DNA from 2 places in the Siminovitchia sp. FSL W7-1587 genome. Region 1 is predicted to be linked to the other one. Evidence: predicted binding sites of a transcription regulator. Region 1 holds the regulator's gene; the other holds the start of a gene.

Region 1 (11,255 bases):
GACCGGTGTTTTTACCGGCAGATATCGCCTTGCAATCAGCGTCCTTTAAAAAATGGGCTGAAGATGATACACAGAAAAAGTTGGTTTATGATGCAAAGCGCTCCATTGTAGCGTTAAAAAGGCGCGGCATTGAATTAAAAGGCATCGAATTTGATCTGCTGCTGGCGTCTTATTTGCTGAACCCTTCCGAATCAACAACTGATTTTGCGGGAGTAGCCAAACGCCACGGCTTCACGGATGTGGAAACAGATGAAGTTGTTTACGGCAAAGGGGTCAAGAGAAAAGTAGCAGAAAAAGAAGCGCTCGGCGAACATTTGGCAAGAAAAGCGCTTGGGATTCATGCTTTATACAAAACATGTCTCGATGAATTAAAAGAAAACGAACAGTTAAAATTGTTTTACGAGCTGGAGCTTCCGCTGTCACTTGTCTTGGCGAAAATGGAATACACAGGTGTAAAAGTGGATGTCGGACGGCTGAAAAAAATGCGTGGCGAAATGGCGGAGCGGCTTACTGATATAGAAGCCAAAATTCATCATTTGGCCGGACAGGAATTTAACATTAATTCACCGAAGCAGCTCGGGGTCATCCTCTTTGAAAAGCTTGGACTTCCAGTCATTAAAAAAACAAAAACAGGCTATTCCACAGCTGCGGATGTTTTGGAGAAGCTGGCACCTTCACATGAAATCATCCAGGAAATTTTAAACTACCGCCAGCTTGGAAAGCTGCAATCAACTTATATTGAAGGTTTGCTTAAAGTGGTACAAAAAGACACCGACAAAGTACACACCCGATTTAACCAAGCTTTAACACAAACAGGAAGACTCAGCTCTACAGATCCCAATTTGCAAAACATCCCGATCCGGCTTGAGGAAGGGCGGAAAATTCGCCAGGCATTCATCCCGTCCCAGAAAGACTGGGTGATTTTTGCAGCGGATTATTCGCAAATTGAATTGCGTGTCCTCGCCCATATTGCGGAGGATGAAAATTTAATCGAGGCCTTTCGCCAAGATATGGACATTCATACAAAAACCGCGATGGATGTGTTCCATGTCAGCAAAGAGGAAGTCACCCCTAATATGAGGCGGCAGGCAAAAGCAGTAAACTTTGGAATCATATACGGAATCAGCGATTACGGTTTATCGCAAAACTTGGGAATTACAAGAAAAGAGGCCGGAAAATTTATTGAGCGCTATTTGCAAAGTTTTCCGGGTGTGAAAAATTATATGGAAGACATCGTGTTGGAAGCAAAGCAAAAGGGCTATGTATCCACTCTTTTGCACCGGAGAAGATATATACCTGAAATTATGAGCAGAAATTTTAATGTGAGAAGTTTTGGCGAACGAACCGCCATGAACACCCCCATTCAAGGAAGTGCGGCCGATATCATTAAGAAAGCGATGGTCGAGATGGCGGAAAAACTGGAAGAAACCGGGCTTCAAGCGCGCCTCCTGCTCCAAGTACATGATGAGTTAATCTTTGAAGTGCCTAAAGATGAGATAGAAAAATTAAAGGTACTTGTACCAAGCGTCATGGAAAACGCGTTGGAGCTGAAAGTTCCGCTGAAAGTGGACTATGCGTACGGACCGACATGGTACGATGCTAAATAAGGTGAAACAGCAATCAGCTGGGAGGCCCACCACAGGATGTGGGGGAATACAGGCCAGGCAGTACCACACGGTACGGCGCCAGCCGCATTTTCCCATTGATAGAAATAAAATCGAAAGCCGCTATTGGCAAGTGTAAGCAGCGACGTCCGCTTTACTTGTACGCTACATCCTGGCCCTGTACGTCGCAAAGCCTTTGTCGACTTCTTGAATAATTGGACACTTTTATTGGGTGAGATGTGTCACTGTCGAAGTTTTTTCCTGTCCTGTCGACTTTTACTGGCGATAGCTCCTCCCATTTCCAATCTTGCTTTACCGGGAATTCTTGAAGTGAGGGGGCTTGTTGCCAGTTAATACTGGATAAGGCGAAACTTCAATCAACGTGTGTTTTATTTGTGAAACCACTCGAGCTATGCTGGGAGATGCTCCTCACTTTACCAATTGAAGTGGAAGTCGTACTGCCAGTTAATGCTGGATAAGGAGAAACTTCAATCAACGTGTGTTTTATTTGTGAAGCACTCGAGCCATGCTGGGAGATGCTCTTCACTTTACCAATTGAAGCGGAGGTCGTACTGCCAGTTAATGCGGGAAAAAAACAGAACCAGAAAGACAACGGGGGGAAGGATCGATGCCGGAATTGCCTGAAGTGGAAAATGTGTGCCGCTCTTTATTAAAGCTGGTAAAGGGGAAAACAGTGGAAGATATACACATTGGGTGGCCCAAAATCATTCATTATCCACTGGAAATCGAGCAATTTCAAGACGCGTTGCGCGGGCAGACGTTTCGTGGACTTAATAGAAAAGGAAAGTTCCTTGTATTTGAATTGGATGACTATTCGCTTGTCTCCCATTTACGTATGGAGGGGCATTACAGCGTTCATAAAAAGGGTGATCCATCCGATAAGCATACACACGTTGTGTTTTGTCTGACGGATGGAGAGGAATTGCGTTACCGTGATGTCCGCAAGTTCGGGACAATGCATTTGTTTAAAAAAGGGACGGAGCAAGGCCAGCTTCCGCTCTCCAAGTTGGGGCCAGAGCCTTTTTCCGCTGATTTTTCCGCCGAATATTTAATGGATCGTCTCAAAAAAACCGACCGGATCATCAAGGCGGTACTGCTCGATCAAGCGATCGTCGCCGGCCTCGGGAACATATATGCGGATGAAGTCCTGTTCAGAGCCGGCATTCACCCGTGCCGGAGGGCAAAAACGATAACGGAAGAAGAAGCGCGGGTGCTGACAAGCCAAATGATTGAAACGCTGAACGAAGCCATAGAAGCCGGAGGGAGTTCTGTCAATACGTACATGAATTCTCTAGGCTTGGCCGGCTCATTTCAAAATAACCTTCACGTTTATGGAAGAAATGGCCAAGAATGTGTAAGCTGCGGTACACTGCTTGAAAAGATCAAAGCTGCAGGAAGAGGAACCCATTTTTGTCCATCATGCCAAATAATTGAATAAATGCCTTGAGGTGTGTTACGCCCAAATGTGATTAACCATCAGCCAGCTCATTTCATATACTGATTTACCGACATTGAAGGGAAAGGAGCTGGCCGATGAGCTACATCTCTCTTTTATTGCTTGCGGTTGCAATCAGTTTGGATGGATTGGGCACCGGATTCGCATATGGCCTTAGGAAAATGAGAATACCATTTAAATCCATTATGATAATCGCATTTTGTACCGCCCTTTCACTTGGCATCGCCATGTTGTTTGGGCAGTTCATTCAAAGTTTTTTATCGCCGCTTGCTGCCAGCCGGATTGGCGGCATGATATTGATTATCATCGGCAGTTGGATCATATTTCAATTTTTTAGATCAGAAATAGAACATTCGGGGTCGCATGAGAAATTTGAATTTAACTGGGAAATTAAATCGCTCGGCATTGTCATTCACATTTTGAAAAAGCCGACACGAGCAGATTTTGACAGTTCGGGCACGATCACCGGACTGGAAGCGATCATGCTTGGTGCCGCCCTTTCTCTTGATGCTTTTGGGGTGGGGATCGGTGCGGCCATGCTTGGTTTTAGTCCTTTGCTTTTATCCGGGGCTGCTGCCTTGTCAGGTGTTCTTTTTTTAAGTGCCGGGCTTGCTCTTGGCAAGTTATTCTCTCATATGAAAGCAATGCAAAAAATCACTTTTTTTCCGGGGTTATTACTCATACTAATTGGCATTTTAAAAATGTAGTGGAAAGAGGCTAGTTTCATGGCATTGATCATAGGTTTAACTGGAGGAATCGCAAGCGGCAAAAGCACTGTTTCCCAAATGCTTGAACAACGCGGATTTACAATAGTTGATGCAGACCTCGCGGCAAGAAAGGTTGTCGAACCCGGAGCATCCGCATATAAGCAGGTGGTAAGTCGATTTGGCGAGGGCATTATACAAAATGACGGGACACTCAATAGGGAAAAGCTTGGAACTATTGTATTCAATGATGAGGAAAAAAGAAAGAAGCTGAATGCCATCGTACATCCCGCTGTTCGGGAAAAAATGAAAGAGTGGCAGGAAGCGGCCATTCAAAACGGAAAAAAAACAATCATTTTGGATATTCCGTTATTGTTTGAAAGTAATCTCCTTCATATGGTCGATAAAACGATTGTCGTTTACGTTGACGAAGAAACACAACTCCGAAGACTTATGGAAAGAAATTCGTTCAGGGAAGATGAAGCCCGGGCACGGATCGCATCGCAACTGCCATTAAGACAGAAAAAGGAAATGGCCGATGCTGTGATTGATAATAATGGTTCGCTCAGTGAAACAGAAAGACAAGTCGAAGTCCTCATTAAAAAATGGAAAATGGTACCTTAAACAGGAGTGGATGGGCGCTCTTGTTTTTGGTTAAGATAACAGACACATTTTATTGTTCCTTTTTATGATAATTATGTTATACTAATTACGATAATATGAAATTACAGTATAACACTATATAGGGGGCTCCCGGTAATGATGAAGGCTAATGTTGCGATTAATGGATTTGGCCGTATTGGCCGCATGGTATTTAGAAAAGCGATCATGGAGGACCGTTTTAATATCGTGGCGATCAATGCCAGTTATCCGCCTGAAACGCTTGCCCATCTTATTAAATACGATACAACTCACGGAAAATTCGAGGCTGATGTGCAACCGAAAGAACAAGCCCTTGTAGTTAACGGCAAGGAAATTACATTGTTAAATAACCGCAATCCTCGTGAACTTCCGTGGGATGAATTGAATATAGACATTGTCATTGAAGCGACGGGAAAATTTAACGCTCGTGACAAGGCTGCAATGCATCTTGAGGCCGGTGCCAAAAAAGTCATCTTGACCGCGCCAGGGAAAAATGAAGATGTTACAATTGTGATGGGAGTAAACGAAAACGACTTAAACATTGATAAGCATGACATTATTTCAAATGCTTCCTGTACGACTAACTGTCTTGCGCCTGTAGCAAAAGTACTGGACGATTCATTCGGAATCGAGAATGGTTTAATGACAACTGTTCATGCTTATACAAATGACCAAAAGAACCTTGATAACCCGCATAAAGACTTGCGCCGTGCCCGAGCATGCGCTCAATCCATCATTCCCACAACAACCGGGGCTGCAAAAGCTTTGTCGCTTGTCCTCCCTCAATTAAAAGGGAAGTTACACGGAATGGCACTTCGCGTACCAACACCAAACGTATCGCTTGTAGATCTAGTTGTGGATGTAAAACGCGAAGTAACCGTACAAGAGATCAACAATGCGTTTAAAAAAGCGGCCAATGGTTCTTTAAACGGTATATTGGAATTTACAACAGAACCACTCGTCTCGATTGATTTTAATACAAACCCGCACTCTGCGATTATTGATGGACTTTCCACAATTGTCATGGAAGGAAAAAAAGTCAAAGTATTGGCTTGGTATGATAATGAGTGGGGATACTCTTGTCGTGTAGTGGATCTCGTTACTTATGTAGCATCCTTACTAAACAAAAAAGAAGTAAAAGCTGGTTAATTTAGGGTTTTCTAAAAAGCCCTTAAAATCAATCAGGCGGAAAAATCTGTTTGTCTGCACCGACCTGTTGAAATGAGAAACATAAAACACCTTCGGACGTGTATGTTGAAATAACATGCGCCATTCCGAAGGTGCTTTTAGTAAATACGGCATGAAATTCTTTCAAGGTCAACCTTGCCATCAAGTGTGAAAAATCGCAAAAGCGGTTACCAAACCCCTGCGAACCGCACCTAAGAAAAAAATCGCAAAAGCGTCCCAAACCCGGCTGGTCGTAGCCGTCCAAGGGAAGAAAGCCCAAACCCGGCCATCCATCTGTTTTATCGTGTCCGTCCAACGAAGGAACTCGATAAGCTTCCACCAATATAAAGCCTGTTCGAAAAAGCTTCATCAATGTAAATAGCTTTCCGATAATAACGGGCAACATTGGCCAGCCTCTGCTCTTCATTACCGATTTTCCTTCTCGTCTTATACCTCAATAGCAGGCTGCTATATGAACCGTCATTAGCTGGATGGCCCAAATGCTTCAAATGGATAAATGCGGAATTTTACTTCGCCAATCACAGCATCATAAGAAATGAGCCCGAATGTACGGCTATCCTTGCTGTTTAAGCGGTTATCGCCCATCACGAACAACATTTGTTCCGGAACCTTGGCTTTTCCAGTTTTCTCCAGCAAAGAAAAGTCCTCGGTCAGTTTATGAAATGGATTGTTTTCTTTATTTTCCGTTAAATACGGCTCCTTGAATCGCTTTCCATTGATATAAAGAGTGTCATTTTTCATTTCAATGCTGTCTCCCGGAAGTCCAATGACACGTTTAATATAGTGCTCATCTTCGTTATCCGGCGCATCAAAAACAACCACATCAAACCGTTGAATTTTGGAGGTTTTGCTAATGATTACCTTGTCGTGATCCTCAAAGGAAGGCGACATGGATTCTCCAAATACAGTGATGGGCGAGAAGAGAAATTGTCTGCAAACAAGTGTGATAATAACTGCAAATGCGAGTGATTTCATCCAGGAAACTATTTCTTCCTTAGTGCTTTCTTTCAAAGGACTCCCCCTCCAAATTTCCTATTTATATATATTTACTGTACCATATCAATCCGTATAAACAAGATATTTTATGTATCATTTTTCCTTTTATGCTGTTTTACTGAAAAGCTTTTCAAGGCAATCCCCTGCCTCCCGTTTTTCTCCTTTTTCTTTCCTCTTCAATTGCTGTATAATGGGAGAAGCACACTGGAACGGAGCTGAGAAGATGAAATGTCCTTCATGCAAGCATAATGGTACACGTGTCGTAGACTCGAGACCGGCGGACGAATGGAGGTCCATCAGAAGAAGAAGGGAATGTGAACGCTGTTCCCACCGCTTCACCACCTTTGAAAGAGTCGAAGAAATGCCTCTAATCGTCATTAAAAAAGAAGGGATACGTGAAGAATTCAGCCGTGAAAAAATTTTACGCGGTTTGATTAGGGCTTGTGAAAAACGCCCTGTCACCCTTGATCAGCTTGAAAAAATTACAAATGACATTGAAAGCGAACTGCGCCGTCTGGGCCAGCCTGAAGTGAAATCCGAAATAATCGGAGAAATGGTTATGGACAAGTTGGCAAAAGTGGATGAAGTGGCATACGTCCGCTTCGCTTCCGTATATAGACAGTTTAAAGATATTAATGTATTTCTTGACGAGTTAAAAGAATTGATTAAAAAAGATTAGTGAAAGTGTGTTTGGCGTGAAGCAATATTGGAATGAAGTTCAGCCTGTCGATAGTCTTTTTGTTACAATGAACGGTGTACTCCATGAATATGATAAGAAAGTGATTTCACTTTTATACCAGCCTCTTATCGGAGTAGTCAGTACAAATTTATACAATACACTTACATATGCCGTGGAAAAAAACAGCCTATCTTCAAATGAATGGAACCATTATCAACTGATGAATTTAATGGAACTCAACTTGGAAGAAATTTACGAAGCAAGATTAAAACTGGAAGGGATCGGACTTTTAAAAACTTACAGAAAAAGCACCGATGAAAAAAGAGCCTATATTTATGAACTTCAGCCCCCGTTATCTGCCGAACAGTTTTTTACAGATGGTATGTTAAATATCTATCTTTATCAAAAAATAGGCCACACTCACTTTATGAAACTGAAAGGCCAATTTTTGGAAAAAAATATAAAATCTGCTGAATACAAAGAAATTACCCGCACATTCCAAGATGTGTTTACTTCAATGAGCGTTGAAGCATTGCATTCAGGAAAAGGTGAAAAGGCGAGCGAACCTGAAGAGAACACTTCCTTTGTTCAGCGAAAAACGGCGGAGCCGATTCAAATTTCTGGAAATCATTTTGACTTTGATTTGTTATTATCAGGTTTAACAACTTCTATGGTTCCCAGAAAACTGTTGACGCCGACTGTAAAAGATACGATCAAAAAGCTGGCGTTCCTTTACTCGATCAACGAGGTGGAAATGCAAAAAATCATTCTTTCCAGCATGACAGCAGATGAAACGATTGATCTCGATGAACTGAGAAAATGGGCACGTGACTGGTATCAAATGGAAAATGAAGATATGCTTCCGCAATTGGTCAACCGGCTTCAGCCGCCGAATCTGCGTGAAAGCGAAGGGCCAGGAGATACCAAAGAGAGTAAGTTGATTTACTATTTGGAAACGACATCACCCCGTCAGTTATTAATTGATCTATCGGGGGGCGCACTGCCGGCAATGTCTGATTTGACTGCTGTAGAAGATGTGATGCTTGGCCAGAAGCTTGACCCCGGAGTCATAAATGTGCTGATCCACTATGTCATGTTAAAAACAGATATGAAGCTGTCCAAAAATTATATGGAAAAAATCGCTTCCCATTGGGCCCGAAAAAAAATAAAAACAGTCAAAGCGGCGATGGAATTGGCGAAAAGCGAACATCGCCAATATCAATCATGGGCAAGCAGCAAAAAAGACGGGAAGGAAGCACGGAAAAAACCAATTCGAACGGAAATGCTTCCCGACTGGTTTCTGGATGAAGATCAAGAACAAGTCCCAACAAGCCAGTCACAGACTGCAAAGGGTTCCGATAAACTGGATGAACGTCGCCGCAGATTGAAAGCCATTCAACAAAAATATCAAAAACAGGGAGGTGAAAAAGGTGGAACGAATCAATGATACATTAAGCAGGCTTTCCGGGGGAGAGGTTTTTAAAAGAAGGTTTGAAGATTTGAAGCAGGAAGTGCTACATCATCCCGATGTCCAAGCGTTTATCAGAGAAAACGCGGGACACGTCACGAGAACCATGGTCGAAACCAACTTAATTAAGCTTTACGAATACATATCCCAAACAAAAAATTGCGCGGATTGTCCGGATCTTGCCAACTGTATGAATATGATGGAGGGATATGAACCTTCTCTCGTCATAAATGGCCAAACGATCGAGGTTCATTACAGGCCATGTGCCAAAAAGCTCATTGATGACGAGCGAAGAAAAACAGAAAAATTGATTAAGAGCTTTTATGTTCCGAAGGATATTTTACAAGCCTCCTTTGCCGATTTTTCTTTGGACAGCCCCGGCAGGATTGATGCTTTCGAATATGCGGAAAAATTTGCCGCCGAATTCGACCCGCAAAAGAAAATGAAAGGTTTGTTTTTATATGGAGGTTTCGGTGTCGGTAAATCTTATTTGTTGGGGGCAATTGCCAATCAATTGGCGGAAAAAGGGGTGTCCTCTTTTATCGTTTACGTCCCGGAATTTTTCCGGGAAATGAAACAATCACTTGGCGATCAAACATTGAGTGAGAAGCTGGAGCTTGCCAAAAACGCGCACATCCTGATGCTTGATGACATTGGCGCGGAATCGATGTCAAGCTGGACGAGGGACGAAATTCTCGGCTCTATTTTGCAATACCGCATGCACGAACATCTTCCAACCTTTTTTACTTCTAATTTTGATTTTCAAAGTCTTGAACACCACTTAACTTATACCCAACGTGGTGAAGAAGAGAAGATGAAAGCCAAACGGATTATGGAGCGCATAAAATATCTTGCCAAGCCGATCAAACTTGATGGACCGAACCGAAGACATAAATAAGCCTGCATTTACCGGCCTGTCAAAAATAAAAAGCCCGCCTCCACCGTACTGTCAAAAAACAGCCTGTATCCTGACTATGCTTTGTGAAGGATGCAGGCTGTTTTCATGCTGCCCGCAGTGTAAAGTTAGGCCGCAGGATACATCTCCTGCTTCGTTTTGAATTGAAAACTCCAGGTATTTTCATGTGCCAGATCTTTACGGTTCCAAATGGCGATCTTTAAACGTGGTTGCAAGTCAAGTCAAAAAACGAACTTTGCGCCATGTTTAAGCTTATTTCCAATGATTCCTTCTGGAGGAAAATCAAGCCCGACAAAAGCCCAGACAAACAAAACGGCAAGCCAAAGCCATGTTACAGATCGTGTTATCCCAATGAAATGAATAGTTGCTACTTGGCGAAAACGATGAAAAGCTGGCGACTTTTCCCACAAAGATCTCACAATCCCGTTCCGCAGCTTTTTAACGGCGCCATTCCAGTTAAATCCATCGCTTTTTTCATTCATTGGCATAGCGTGGACGTGCCCTCCATATACATATATCAGTGCAGTAAAGTTTTTGAATGAGGAGGGGGCCGTCTTGGAACTCATTTTTTTAACTGAAGAGGATGCTTGTCAGTTACAATCTTTCTTTACCAAAACGGGCGTACATTTATCCTATACAAAACAACAAAACCGTTATGTATTCTTTTTTCCGCGAAACGAAAACACGGATCGTTATGCAGAAGCTTTAACGGACTTTATTATAAATGTAAAAAGAGCCGAATTTTTGGATAAGATGTTGTCCACTCACTTTTTTTATGAGAATGAAGAGGAGCGCATACAAATTATCGACATTGTTACAGCGATGTGTTTGGGGAAACGAAAAGAACTGACGGCATTTACAGGCAAGATGAATGAGCATTCCATTGTTAAACAAGCTGTAATCGCCGTTTTTGAAACAAGTGATGCCGTTTTGTTTGATTCTTTGTTAACGTTTCGGCTGCAAGATTATTATGATGCGCTGAAGAAATATTTGTGTGTTGCCATTGATGAATATAAAATGGAGCAGGATTATCAAATGTTTGTTAACATGCTCAGAGACTATTTACACAAGCAAGAGCCGAAAAAAAAGCTCGTTCACTTGTCACTAACGGACCCTGTATGTTTTTACGATGAAAACTCCAAAGTCATGACAAGGGATGAAGTCATGAAACTGGTGGATCGCCGCCTATTGTTCAATCATCCTGTTTATATTGACTCAGCCGTGATCGCTCCGCTTCTTTCCATCGCGCCTAATGAAATTTTACTTTACACCGATTCTGAGGAAAAAGCGATTATCCGTACATTGTTAAACATTTTTGAAGAAAGATTGAAAATTCTTCCTCTTGCCGATTTCCGTAAATGATCAGTCAACCCCTTGCATTTCCTCAAACAACGATCTATAATAACCTACATAATCATATCATGAAAAGGTTATGACAAGGACATGAGTGTTCACTTACGGTTTACAGAGAGGGAAGATGAAGCTGGGAGCTTCCCAACACGATTTGAATGCTTACCCCCTTGGAACTCCATTCGCGAATTTACAGTAGTGAATGGCGGAGACTTCCGTTACATCTTCTGA
Region 2 (11,255 bases), 630 kb from region 1:
CTTGATGAAGAAGAATACTTGTTGATCGTGAATGCCGCCAATACGGATAAAGATGTTGCCTGGTTAACACAATACGCGGATAAAGATGTCGAAGTGAAGAATGTCTCAGACCAATATGCCTTGATTGCGATTCAAGGACCGAAAGCGCAATTGATTTTGCAAAAAATTGTAAAAAATGTGGATTTAAGAGATGTCAAATTTTTCAAATTTCAACAGAATGTTGATGTAAACGGAGCGAAAGCTCTTGTTTCCCGAACTGGGTATACAGGTGAAGACGGGTTTGAAATTTACTGTAGCCCGAAAGACGCCACTCAAATATGGGAAGATCTGCTAAAAGCAGGCAAGGAAGAGGGGATTCAGCCTTGTGGGCTTGGTGCACGAGATACGTTGCGCTTCGAGGCGACTTTGCCGCTTTATGGACAGGAATTGTCCCCGGACATTTCTCCTTTAGAGGCAGGCATCGGATTTGCCGTAAAACTCAATAAAGAAGAGGACTTTATCGGAAAAGAAGCCCTGACAAAGCAAAAGGAAAACGGCGTTTCTAGAAGACTTGTAGGTATCGAAATGCTGGAGCGGGGCATCCCGAGGCATGGCTATCCCGTATATAAGAATGATGAAGAAATTGGGTTTGTCACGTCGGGAACACAATCTCCTACGCTGAAAAAAAACATCGGCCTTGCTCTCATTCAGTCTGAGTACAGTGAAGTAGGGAATGAGTTGGAAGTGGCTGTGCGCAAAAAACGTTTACAAGCAAAAATCATTAAAACGCCATTTTATACACGTCCAAAAAAATAGGATGGGGGAGAAAAATATGATCAAACATCGTTATTTGCCTATGACGGAAGAAGACAAGAAAGAAATGCTGCAAACGATCGGAGTAGATTCAATAGATGACTTATTTTCGGATATACCGGATAAAGTGCGATTCAAAAGGGAGTACAATATTAAAAAAGCCAAATCCGAATCCGCCTTATTAAAGGAGTTGTCTCGGCTTGCTGCCAAAAATGCCGATTTACAACAACATGTTTCGTTTTTGGGAGCGGGAGTGTACGACCATTATATCCCGACAATCGTTGACCATGTGATATCTCGATCAGAGTTTTACACCGCTTACACGCCTTATCAGCCGGAAATTTCTCAAGGTGAGCTCCAGGCCATTTTTCAATTTCAAACAATGATATGTGAATTAACAGGAATGGATGTTGCAAACTCTTCCATGTATGATGGCGGAACGGCGCTTGCAGAGGCGGCCATGCTCGCTGCCGGACATACAAGAAGAAAAAAAGTTCTCGTATCAAGGACGGTCCATCCCGAATCACGCGATGTATTAAAGACATATGCCAAAGGCCAGGCAGTTGAAGTGATAGAAATTCCCGATAAAGATGGTTTGACTGATTTGGAGGCTTTAAAGGCTGAAATCAACGAGGAGGTTGCTGCGGTAATTGTACAATACCCGAACTTCTTTGGCCAAATTGAGCCGCTTAAGAAAATTGAACCGCTCATCCATGACGTAAAAGGACTGTTTATCGTTTCCAGCAACCCGCTTTCTTTGGGTGTTTTAACACCTCCAGGCGCCATTGGTGCAGATATTGTGGTCGGAGATGCCCAGCCTTTCGGCATTCCCGCTTCCTTTGGCGGTCCGCATTGCGGCTATTTCGCCGTCACGAAAAAACTTATGCGAAAAGTTCCGGGAAGACTTGTTGGACAGACAACAGACGAAGACGGCAAGAGAGGTTTCGTTTTAACGCTGCAGGCGCGCGAGCAGCATATCCGGCGCGATAAAGCAACATCCAACATCTGTTCCAACCAAGCTTTGAACGCCCTGGCTGCATCTGTAGCCATGACGGCTTTGGGAAAACACGGTGTTAAAGAAATGGCTGTTCAAAATATCCAAAAAGCACATTATGCGAAAAACGCGTTGAAAGAAAGCGGATTTTCTATCGCGTTTGACGGGCCTCATTTCAACGAGTTTATTGTAAAGCTCCGTAAGCCTGTCGGGGAAATAAATGAAAAGCTGTTGGAAAAAGGATTCATTGGCGGATATGATGTAAGCCGTGAGTATCCGGAGCTGAAAAATCATATGTTGGTTGCCGTAACGGAGTTAAGAACAAAGGAAGAGATCGATCACTTCGTAAAAGAATTGGGGGATTGTCATGAGTAAAGAGAACTTGCCTCTTATTTTTGAAATGTCAACGCCGGGCCGTATCGGATACAGCCTTCCGGAATTGGATGTTCCAGAGGTTGATGTCCATCAATTTATCCCTTCGGATTATTTGCGGGAAGAAGAACCGAAACTTCCTGAAGTATCGGAATTGGATATTATGCGGCATTTTACAGAGCTTTCGAAGCACAATCACGGAGTAGACTCAGGTTTTTATCCACTCGGCTCTTGTACAATGAAATATAATCCTAAAATCAATGAACAGGTTGCCCGCTTCCCGGGCTTTGCCCATATTCATCCTTTGCAGCCGGAATCGTCCGTTCAAGGCGCGCTCGAACTAATGTATGATTTACAGGAGCATTTAAAAGAAATTACTGGAATGGATGAAGTGACCCTCCAGCCTGCCGCAGGCGCACATGGGGAATGGACCGGTTTAATGATGATCCGTGCTTACCATGAAGCAAATGGTGACACAAACCGGACGAAAGTCATCGTCCCGGATTCGGCACATGGAACCAACCCTGCTTCAGCGACAGTAGCGGGCTTGGAAACTGTTACTGTACGTTCCGGTGAAGACGGACTGGTTGATTTAGATCACTTAAAAGAGCTTGTTGGTCCAGATACAGCCGCACTGATGCTTACAAATCCTAATACACTTGGGCTATTTGAAGAACAAATTGTGGAGATGGCGGAAATTATCCATGGAGCAGGAGGCAAGCTGTACTATGATGGCGCAAACTTAAACGCTGTGATGTCCAAAGCCCGACCAGGCGATATGGGATTTGACGTCGTCCACTTGAATCTTCACAAAACGTTTACAGGCCCGCACGGAGGTGGCGGTCCCGGATCCGGACCTGTCGGTGTCAAAAAGGATTTAATTACGTATTTGCCAAAGCCTGTGATTACGAAACGCGATGATCAATTTGTCATTGATTACGACCGTCCCAATTCCATCGGCAGGGTAAAACCATTTTATGGAAACTTTGGAATCAACGTCAGGGCATACACATACATTCGTTCAATGGGGCCTGACGGCCTCAAGGCAGTGACGGAATACGCGGTTCTCAACGCCAATTATTTGATGAGAAAGCTCGCTCCGTATTTCGATTTGCCGTATGACAGGCACTGTAAACATGAATTTGTGTTAAGCGGAAAACGCCAAAAGAAATTGGGTGTCCGGACACTTGATATTGCCAAACGTCTCCTTGACTTTGGCTATCATCCGCCGACAATCTATTTTCCGCTCAACGTCGAAGAGTGTATGATGTTTGAACCGACTGAAACAGAGTCGAAAGAAACGCTTGACGGCTTTATTGATGCGATGATCCAAATTGCAAAGGAAGCGGAAGAAAATCCGGAGATTGTCCAAGAAGCACCTCATAATACTATTGTTAAAAGACTGGATGAAACCCAGGCTGCCAGAAAGCCGATTCTTCGGTATGAAAAAGCATAAAACATATCAGCCATAGTAAAGACTGTATAAAAAAAGTACATTTGATAAGCTCCCCTTAAGGGGAGCTTTTTATGTCCACCGCTTTTAGCGATCACAGCTTGTAAAGATACAGATTTTAACCAAAGATAAATATTTGGGCATGAGGGGGAAAACGACCCCATTTCTCTCCACTCTGCTTATGATAAATAAAAAAGCAAACATCTTCCAAAAGGAACTTACACATAAAGGAATAATCAAGGAAATGATCGTCCTTCATGAAAAGGTATTTACGGTTATCGTCGAATGACCCTCGTGAATTTAAAAAAGCCTTGGTCATAAAGAGCTAGTGGCGAGAATGATTCCTAAAACCAAACACACTCATGCACATGTGACGGATCACATTTTAAAGCGGGAATTTACAGCAGTAAAACAATGAAAGGACGTTCCTGAGTTTCAAGATGGTTTGGACAAAGAAGAAAGCCAATTTTAAAGCGCGATTTTGGATTTGCGTGATGATCCATTAAGGGTATTCCAAAACAAACAGAGTAGACAAAGCGAAAGATACATTCACTACGGTAAAACTTCCCCTTATCCAAAGCGCCGTGCATATATTGCGTTGATACCGAGAACAGACACACATCAAGCATATGTATGAGTAACGAGCTATTGGGGAACAGTTTTGAAAGCTGTCCATAGCGATAAAGTAGATGCATATCAAGAAAAATGAAACGGCCTTAGTCCCTTTATATATAGAACTAAAACCGCTTATAGGTTTTTTATTATTTTCGCTGTTTACTTAGTGACAAGGGACAGTTCAAATTGATACGCCATTACCAAGTTTTAATAAGGTTCTTCAAAATGATGTGGTTCGCGATTTTTTCCAAGAAAAGAGTCCTTTTGAGTCAAAAAAATAGGGCCGATGACGAGTAGTTAAGCTGTCGTATTTTTCTGGGCTTCTTTTATTTCCAACTCTTTCACTTTAGTCTCTGACAAGTACTCGACCTTAATTCCGAAAAGTGCCATCAAGATCGCAATGATTGGAACAGCATAGTTCATGACCGCGTATGGCGCATAATCAACAGGGTGGACTGCAAGAGTTGAAAAAATGAACACGCCACATGTATTCCATGGTACAAAGACCGAAGTGATGGTTCCGCCATCTTCTAGCGCTCGCGACAAGTTTTTGGAATGAAGTTTCTTATCTCTATATGCCTTTAAATACATTCTTCCAGGCAAAAGGATAGAAATATATTGTTCAGATGCTGTTGCATTTGTAAAGAAAGACGAGAAAATGGTTGTAACAATCAAGCTTTTACCTGTGCGAGCTAATTTCAGGATTTGAGCCACAATTGATTTCAGCATGCCTGTTTGTTCCATTACTCCGCCAAATGTCATTGCTACAATTGTCAATGATACAGTGTACATCATATCATCGATGCCACCACGGTTAAATAATTCATCCACCATCGCGTTTCCGGTTTTAATTGAATACCCGCCTTGAAGGGTATTGACAGCATCTGCAATTGAGCCGTCTTGTACAAAAATATAACAAATCCACCCCATAAAAACCCCAATAAAAAGGGCCGGAAGCGCTGGCATTTTTTTAGCCACCAAGATAATGACCAATACTGGGACGAGAAACAGCCAAGGAGAAATGACGAAATTCTCTTGTAATGCAGTTAAAATGTGACCGATTTCTCCGGCGTCCATAGAGGAAGAAGAGAATCCCCTTCCTAAAAAGATGTAGACGATAAAGGCGATGGCCAGTCCAGGGATTGTAGTGTAAATCATATGTTTAATATGATCGAATAAGTCAGTGCCCGTAATCCCCGCTGCCAAATTAGTCGTATCTGAAAGCGGTGACATTTTATCACCAAAATAGGATCCTGAAATAATCGCTCCGGCTACCATCGGTGCAGGGATGCCCATACTGATTCCGATCCCCATTCCGGCAACTCCGATCGTCCCCATTGTTGACCAAGAACTCCCGATGGCAAGCGTGACAACCGCACAGATTGCGCATATAGAAGCGAGAAATAATGAGGGTGTAATCATTTTCAGACCATAATAAATCATGGTTGCAATAATGCCACCGCCAATCCATGCCCCGATAATCATTCCAATAGTAATGATGATCAAAATGGCCGGCAGAGCCAGTCGAATCCCTTTGTATGCTCCTTCTTCGATAACATCCCATTTATAACCCAATCGCCAAGCGATGAAAGCGGACACAACTGTTCCCACAAGAAGCGGAATATGTGGACTTCCTTCAAACTTGATAATGGTAACTGCCATGACGGCTACCATCACGATTAACGGTATGATAGCCAGAAAGAAAGGAACATGTATTTCTGGCTTGTTTTCTTTCATGGATTTTCTCCTTTCAATTAAGTTTAACGTCAAAACTATAATAATATATAAAGGTGAATTGATAAATGCAAAATTTTTAAGCTCAGCGCAAAATTTTTTTGCGCTTTCGCAGTTGTTTCTATTATAATTCTGAAAAAAATAGGACACCTTAGTTGATCAGTTTAATAAAAATGAAATACCTGGCTCGCTTCGTTTGCTATGGCTTTAGATAGGAAAAGTTGAAATGCGTTTTATACCGACTTTCTGCAAGGTAAACCCACATTTGACCCGATGGAATTAAACAAGTTAATTCGACCTAACAAAGCAAGGGCAACATCTCAAAAGTTTCATCATTGAATGCAGCAAAAAGGGGACGTAACGGGAAAAGTATGTGTAAGAACGATCCGTTTCCTTTGTTTTCTGTACGAAATCGCTGTGGCCAACTCATGTACCATCATCTGCCTCCTGTTATTTTCCCATGAAAAACCGCCTCGTTATCCATAGATAAGAATAGTGAATATACCTACAAATCGATTCCCGCCATTCTTATCTTTTAGCAAAATAATGCTACACAATCTGTTGCCGAAGTTCCGTTATGCCAGTCCCTCCGCTTTCTTGAATAAGAATTCGTTTCTTAGAAATGATTGAATAAGGATTATTTTTTATTAGAACGTAAAAATGATTGCGCCATAATGAAAATGACACTTTGTTTTTCACAAGAGGTTTTGGTAAAAAAGATGGCAAGTTTTATTTGCTTGCCTAAGGATATGGAAGCCTGATAAATTTGATAGGCGAGGGTATGAATAAAGAGGGAAGACCTTTTATTTTTTGTGATTGGCAACATCGCCTTTATTTTATAAGATATAAAAGACGTTGATAGGCAGACTCACGTACGGTTATGTAAGAGGCCGGGGGATCCATTCCCCCTCCTGCTCAATGTCCATAAGTATTCTGGCGGTTTTTTTAATACCGCTCATTGCATACCGCTGTCCGGGCGCTTGTTTTATGATTTCTTTTTAATTTTTCCCGTCCAATTTTTGTAGCCGCCTTGCAGATGGTACAGCTGACGGTATCCTTTTTTGTAAAGAATTTGGGCGGCCCTTCCACTTCTCATCCCGCTTTGGCAATATAAGTAGACCGGTTTATCCGGACGAATTTCCTTCATTCTCATTTTTAACTGAGACATTGGAATACTTCTCGCGCCAAGGATATGGCCGCCGTCATATTCTTTCTGTTCACGCACATCGATGAGTTGTGCTTTGCGGTATCCGGCACGAAATTCATCTTCCGTCAGCGTTTTTAATATTTTCTTTTGTTGGAAATAGTTAAAAAGAGAAAAAGCAATAACTACCACCAACAAGCCAATTGTTGTATAAAGAAGTACCAACTCCATAGCCCCTTTCTAGTAATAACCCTATTCTCTATTATATTCTCCAAATGACGATGAATCAAAGTTTTTTCCTCTATTCCACTCCAACAAAAAGTAAAATGTTAAATTTGTTGAAAATCAACGATTTGTGCTGTGGTATCGGTTAATCTCTTCTTTTATCTCCCGGAATCTCTTAATTTTAAATTTGACAAATGACGATTGTTTAGCTCCGAAACACAATATATAGTAGAGTTGTTTCAAAATAAAATCAATATATTGTGTTTAAGGATTGATTTTCTGGATAAATATATGGTAACGTATCTATGACAGATACATAAGTAAGGTAACTTACCCGAAATGTTTTTGAGAAGGAGTTGGCAAAATGTCTGTTGCATTTACGAAAAAACCGAATCTAAATATTGAAAGGCTTAATGAAGACATTCAATTATTTAAGCATGTTCATCCTATCACACCTGATATGCGAATTACCCACAAAGGGGTCTCAAGACTTGTCATGATTGACAGGTATGCATATAAAGATACCGAAAAAATCACTTTGAGTGAAGGTGACTTCGTCGTGTTGACGATTAAAGAAGACCCGAAGTTTCCGGCAAGGGGATTGGGCTTCATCCAATCCATTGATTGGGAAGAAAAGACAGCCGAAGTGATTGTCGAAGAGGAGTACCGAAGTGCCTTGGAGGATGAGGTAGAGAGAGAAACAGGCATCATTGTCCGTCCTCTTGATATTATAGAAAAACCATTGGAAGTTTTTTACGAGCAAATTGCAAAAAGAAATGCAACAGGTCTTGCCTCCGTCGAAAAAACGGAAGAGAAAAGACAAGAATGGTTCGAAAAATTTTATGAAGAGCTGGTTAATTTGCATTTCGTCCCTGCCGGACGAGTCTTATATGGAGCGGGCTCCGGTACGGATGTCACTTATTTTAACTGTTATGTGATGCCATTTGTCGCTGATTCGCGCGAAGGTATTTCCGAACATAGAAAACAAGTAATGGAAATTATGAGCCGCGGTGGGGGCGTCGGAACAAATGGATCGACATTGAGACCGCGCAATACGTTGGCTCGCGGAGTAAACGGAAAATCTTCCGGCTCTGTTTCTTGGCTGGATGATATTGCCAAACTGACACATCTCGTCGAACAGGGAGGATCTCGTCGGGGCGCGCAAATGATCATGCTTGCCTCTTGGCATCCTGATATTGTGGAATTTATCATCTCCAAAATGCAAAATCCGCGTATTCTGCGCTTTTTAATTGAAAACACCACGGACCCGGTCATCAAAAAGCACGCAAAAGATAAATTGAAATTCACCCCGCTTACACAAGCGGAGGAAGCTATGTATCAAGGTGTCCTCAACTATCGAAATATACCCGGCCATGGCGGTTTCAACGAAGAAATATTCCAAAACGCCGAAGAAAAATTAAGGGAAGGCGGAACATATTCAGTTCATAATCCTGAATTTTTAACAGGAGCCAATATTTCGGTATGTATTACAAAGGAGTTTATGGAAGCTGTAGAAAAGGACACCGAATATGAACTTTGTTTCCCAGATGTCGAGAATTACGAAGAGGAAGAAATGACCATTTACAATGAACAGTGGCACAAGGTGGGAGATGTTCGCGAGTGGAAAAGACTTGGCCACAAAGTGCGTGTTTACCGTAAAATGAAAGCCCGCGAACTGTGGAACCTTATCAATATTTGTGCGACGTATTCTGCGGAACCAGGCATTTTCTTTATTGACAATGCAAACGAAATGACGAATGCGCAAGCATACGGACAAAAAGTGGTAGCGACCAATCCTTGCGGTGAGCAGCCATTGGCTCCTTACTCCGTATGTAATTTGGCGGCTGTGAACCTAGCGCAAATGGCTGATAAAAAGAAAAAGGAAGTCGACTTTGAAAAATTAAGACAAACAGTAAAAGTCGGCGTGAGAATGCAGGATAACGTAATTGATGCAACACCATACTTCTTGGAAGAGAATAAAAAACAGGCACTTGGCGAGCGCCGGATCGGTCTTGGTGTCATGGGATTAGCAGATTTGCTCATCTATTGTGAAAAGGAATATGGCTCCAAGGAAGGAAATGAGCTTGTAGATCAAGTGTTTGAAGTCATTGCAACAACCGCCTATGAAGAGTCTATTGAATTGGCAAAAGAAAAGGGCAGCTTCCCGTTTTTAAGAGGAGAAACAGAGGCGGAGACAGCCAAGCTTCGCGAGGCATTTACCAACACCGGCTTTATGAAGGGAATGCCAGAAGAAATTCGTGAATCGATCAAAGAGCACGGCATTCGCAACTCGCACCTTCTGACTGTAGCTCCAACTGGCTCCACCGGAACAATGATTGGCTGCTCAACAGGGCTTGAACCATACTTCTCCTTTACGTATTACCGCAGCGGCCGCCTCGGAAAATTCATTGAAGTGAAGGCCGACATTGTGGAAGAGTATCTGAGGGAGCATCCGGAAGCAGATAAGGACAAATTGCCGCATTGGTTTATTACGGCAATGGATCTTTCCCCTGAAGCTCATGCGGATGTACAGTGCATCATCCAGCGTTGGATTGACAGCTCCATATCCAAAACGGTCAATGCGCCGAAAGGATATACCGTCGAGCAGGTCGAAAAAGTGTACGAGCGGTTGTATAAAGGCGGAGCCAAAGGTGGTACCGTATATGTTGATGGCAGCCGTGATTCACAGGTGCTCACATTAAAAGCAGAGGATAACAGCTTTGAGGAAAAGCAGGAAACCGAGCAGCCGGAACGCCCTGTCGTATTAGTTGATACCATTCAAGATGTCCGTTCGACGAGTGTGACGATCGGCTCCGAATTGGGGAATACATGTCCAGTCTGCCGCAAAGGACAGGTAAAAGAGATCGGCGGATGCAATACTTGTGATAATTGCAACGCTCAGTTAAAATGTGGACTATAACCAACATAGTCGGCTGACCCGTTTATTCGGGTCAGTTTTTTTTAGGGATTGTCATCAGTTTCCAACATTCCAACAATTTGTTCTAATTCCCGTTTTATCAAACATATATCAATATAAGTGAGACTTATGGGGCTTTTCGCACTGGTTGTTAGTTGAACCATCGGGCTTTTACAGCGGCTGATCTCCTTGTTGAAGTGGGCGGCTTCAGTTAAGGCGGATAAACAGCATTGAGAAAGGCGGGCAAAACAATGGAAATTGACGGGGTGTTTTCGGGAGGGGGCATAAAGGGTTTTGCTTTGCTTGGGGCACTTGAAATACTGGAGGAGAGGGGATTCACATTCAAGCGGCTTGCAGGAACAAGTGCGGGAGCGGTGATTTCCGCATTAGCGGCAGCCGGCTATTCCAGCAAGGAAATGATTGATTTGATGAAAAATGTAGATATGAAAATATTCCTTGATCGCAGAAAAACTCTCTTGCCTTTTCAAATGGCCAAGTGGCTGTTACTTTACTTTCGAATGGGTATTTACCGGGGCGATTTATTGGAGGACTGGCTCGGAAAAAAACTTGCACACAAAGGTGTCTATACGTTTAAAGATTTGCCTCCTGATTCATTGCGGGTCATTGCGTCTGATCTATCAGCGGGCAGATTGCTTGTCCTTCCGGATGACTTGGGAAAATATGGGGTTCCAAAAGAAACGTTTCCAGTGGCACGAGCCATTCGGATGAGCTGTGCGATCCCTTATTTTTTTGAACCCGTTAAACTCCGCTCATTATCCGGAACCAATATGATCGTGGATGGAGGCCTATTAAGCAATTTCCCCATTTGGCTGTTTCAAAAGGACGGGAAAAAACCAAAAAGACCGATCATCGGGGTAAAACTGAGCCATCATACAGAAGAACAGCCAGAAAGAAATATTCAAAACGGGCTGCAGCTCGTTGAAGCATTATTTACTACGATGAAAGATGCGCACGATGCAAAATATATTTCCCGGAAACATGAAAAAAA

What was found. The regulator NrdR, encoded in region 1, represses ribonucleotide reductase genes. The targets are predictions, from matches to a motif close to AACACNATATATNGTGTT.
Region 2: the regulator NrdR is predicted to act here: its motif matches at 7,577-7,594, upstream of NST31_RS20280 (vitamin B12-dependent ribonucleotide reductase).

What each region holds. Positions count from the first base shown of each region.
Region 1 is NZ_CP150169.1:3,677,761-3,689,015, forward strand. It holds gene polA (DNA polymerase I) at 1-1,607, shown strand, start outside; gene mutM (DNA-formamidopyrimidine glycosylase) at 2,233-3,063, shown strand; gene ytaF (sporulation membrane protein YtaF) at 3,159-3,788, shown strand; gene coaE (dephospho-CoA kinase) at 3,807-4,409, shown strand; gene NST31_RS17410 (glyceraldehyde-3-phosphate dehydrogenase) at 4,548-5,576, shown strand; gene NST31_RS17415 (hypothetical protein) at 5,605-6,021, opposite strand; gene lepB (signal peptidase I) at 6,078-6,626, opposite strand; gene nrdR (transcriptional regulator NrdR) at 6,835-7,290, shown strand; gene NST31_RS17430 (replication initiation and membrane attachment family protein) at 7,307-8,737, shown strand; gene dnaI (primosomal protein DnaI) at 8,721-9,656, shown strand; partial or broken gene NST31_RS17440 (hypothetical protein) at 9,836-10,021, opposite strand; gene NST31_RS17445 (putative sporulation protein YtxC) at 10,230-11,036, shown strand; T-box leader at 11,098-11,255, shown strand, end outside.
Region 2 is NZ_CP150169.1:4,310,522-4,321,776, forward strand. It holds gene gcvT (glycine cleavage system aminomethyltransferase GcvT) at 1-795, shown strand, start outside; gene gcvPA (aminomethyl-transferring glycine dehydrogenase subunit GcvPA) at 815-2,161, shown strand; gene gcvPB (aminomethyl-transferring glycine dehydrogenase subunit GcvPB) at 2,154-3,614, shown strand; gene nhaC (Na+/H+ antiporter NhaC) at 4,524-5,963, opposite strand; gene NST31_RS20275 (rhodanese-like domain-containing protein) at 6,946-7,335, opposite strand; gene NST31_RS20280 (vitamin B12-dependent ribonucleotide reductase) at 7,694-10,249, shown strand; gene NST31_RS20285 (patatin-like phospholipase family protein) at 10,498-11,255, shown strand, end outside.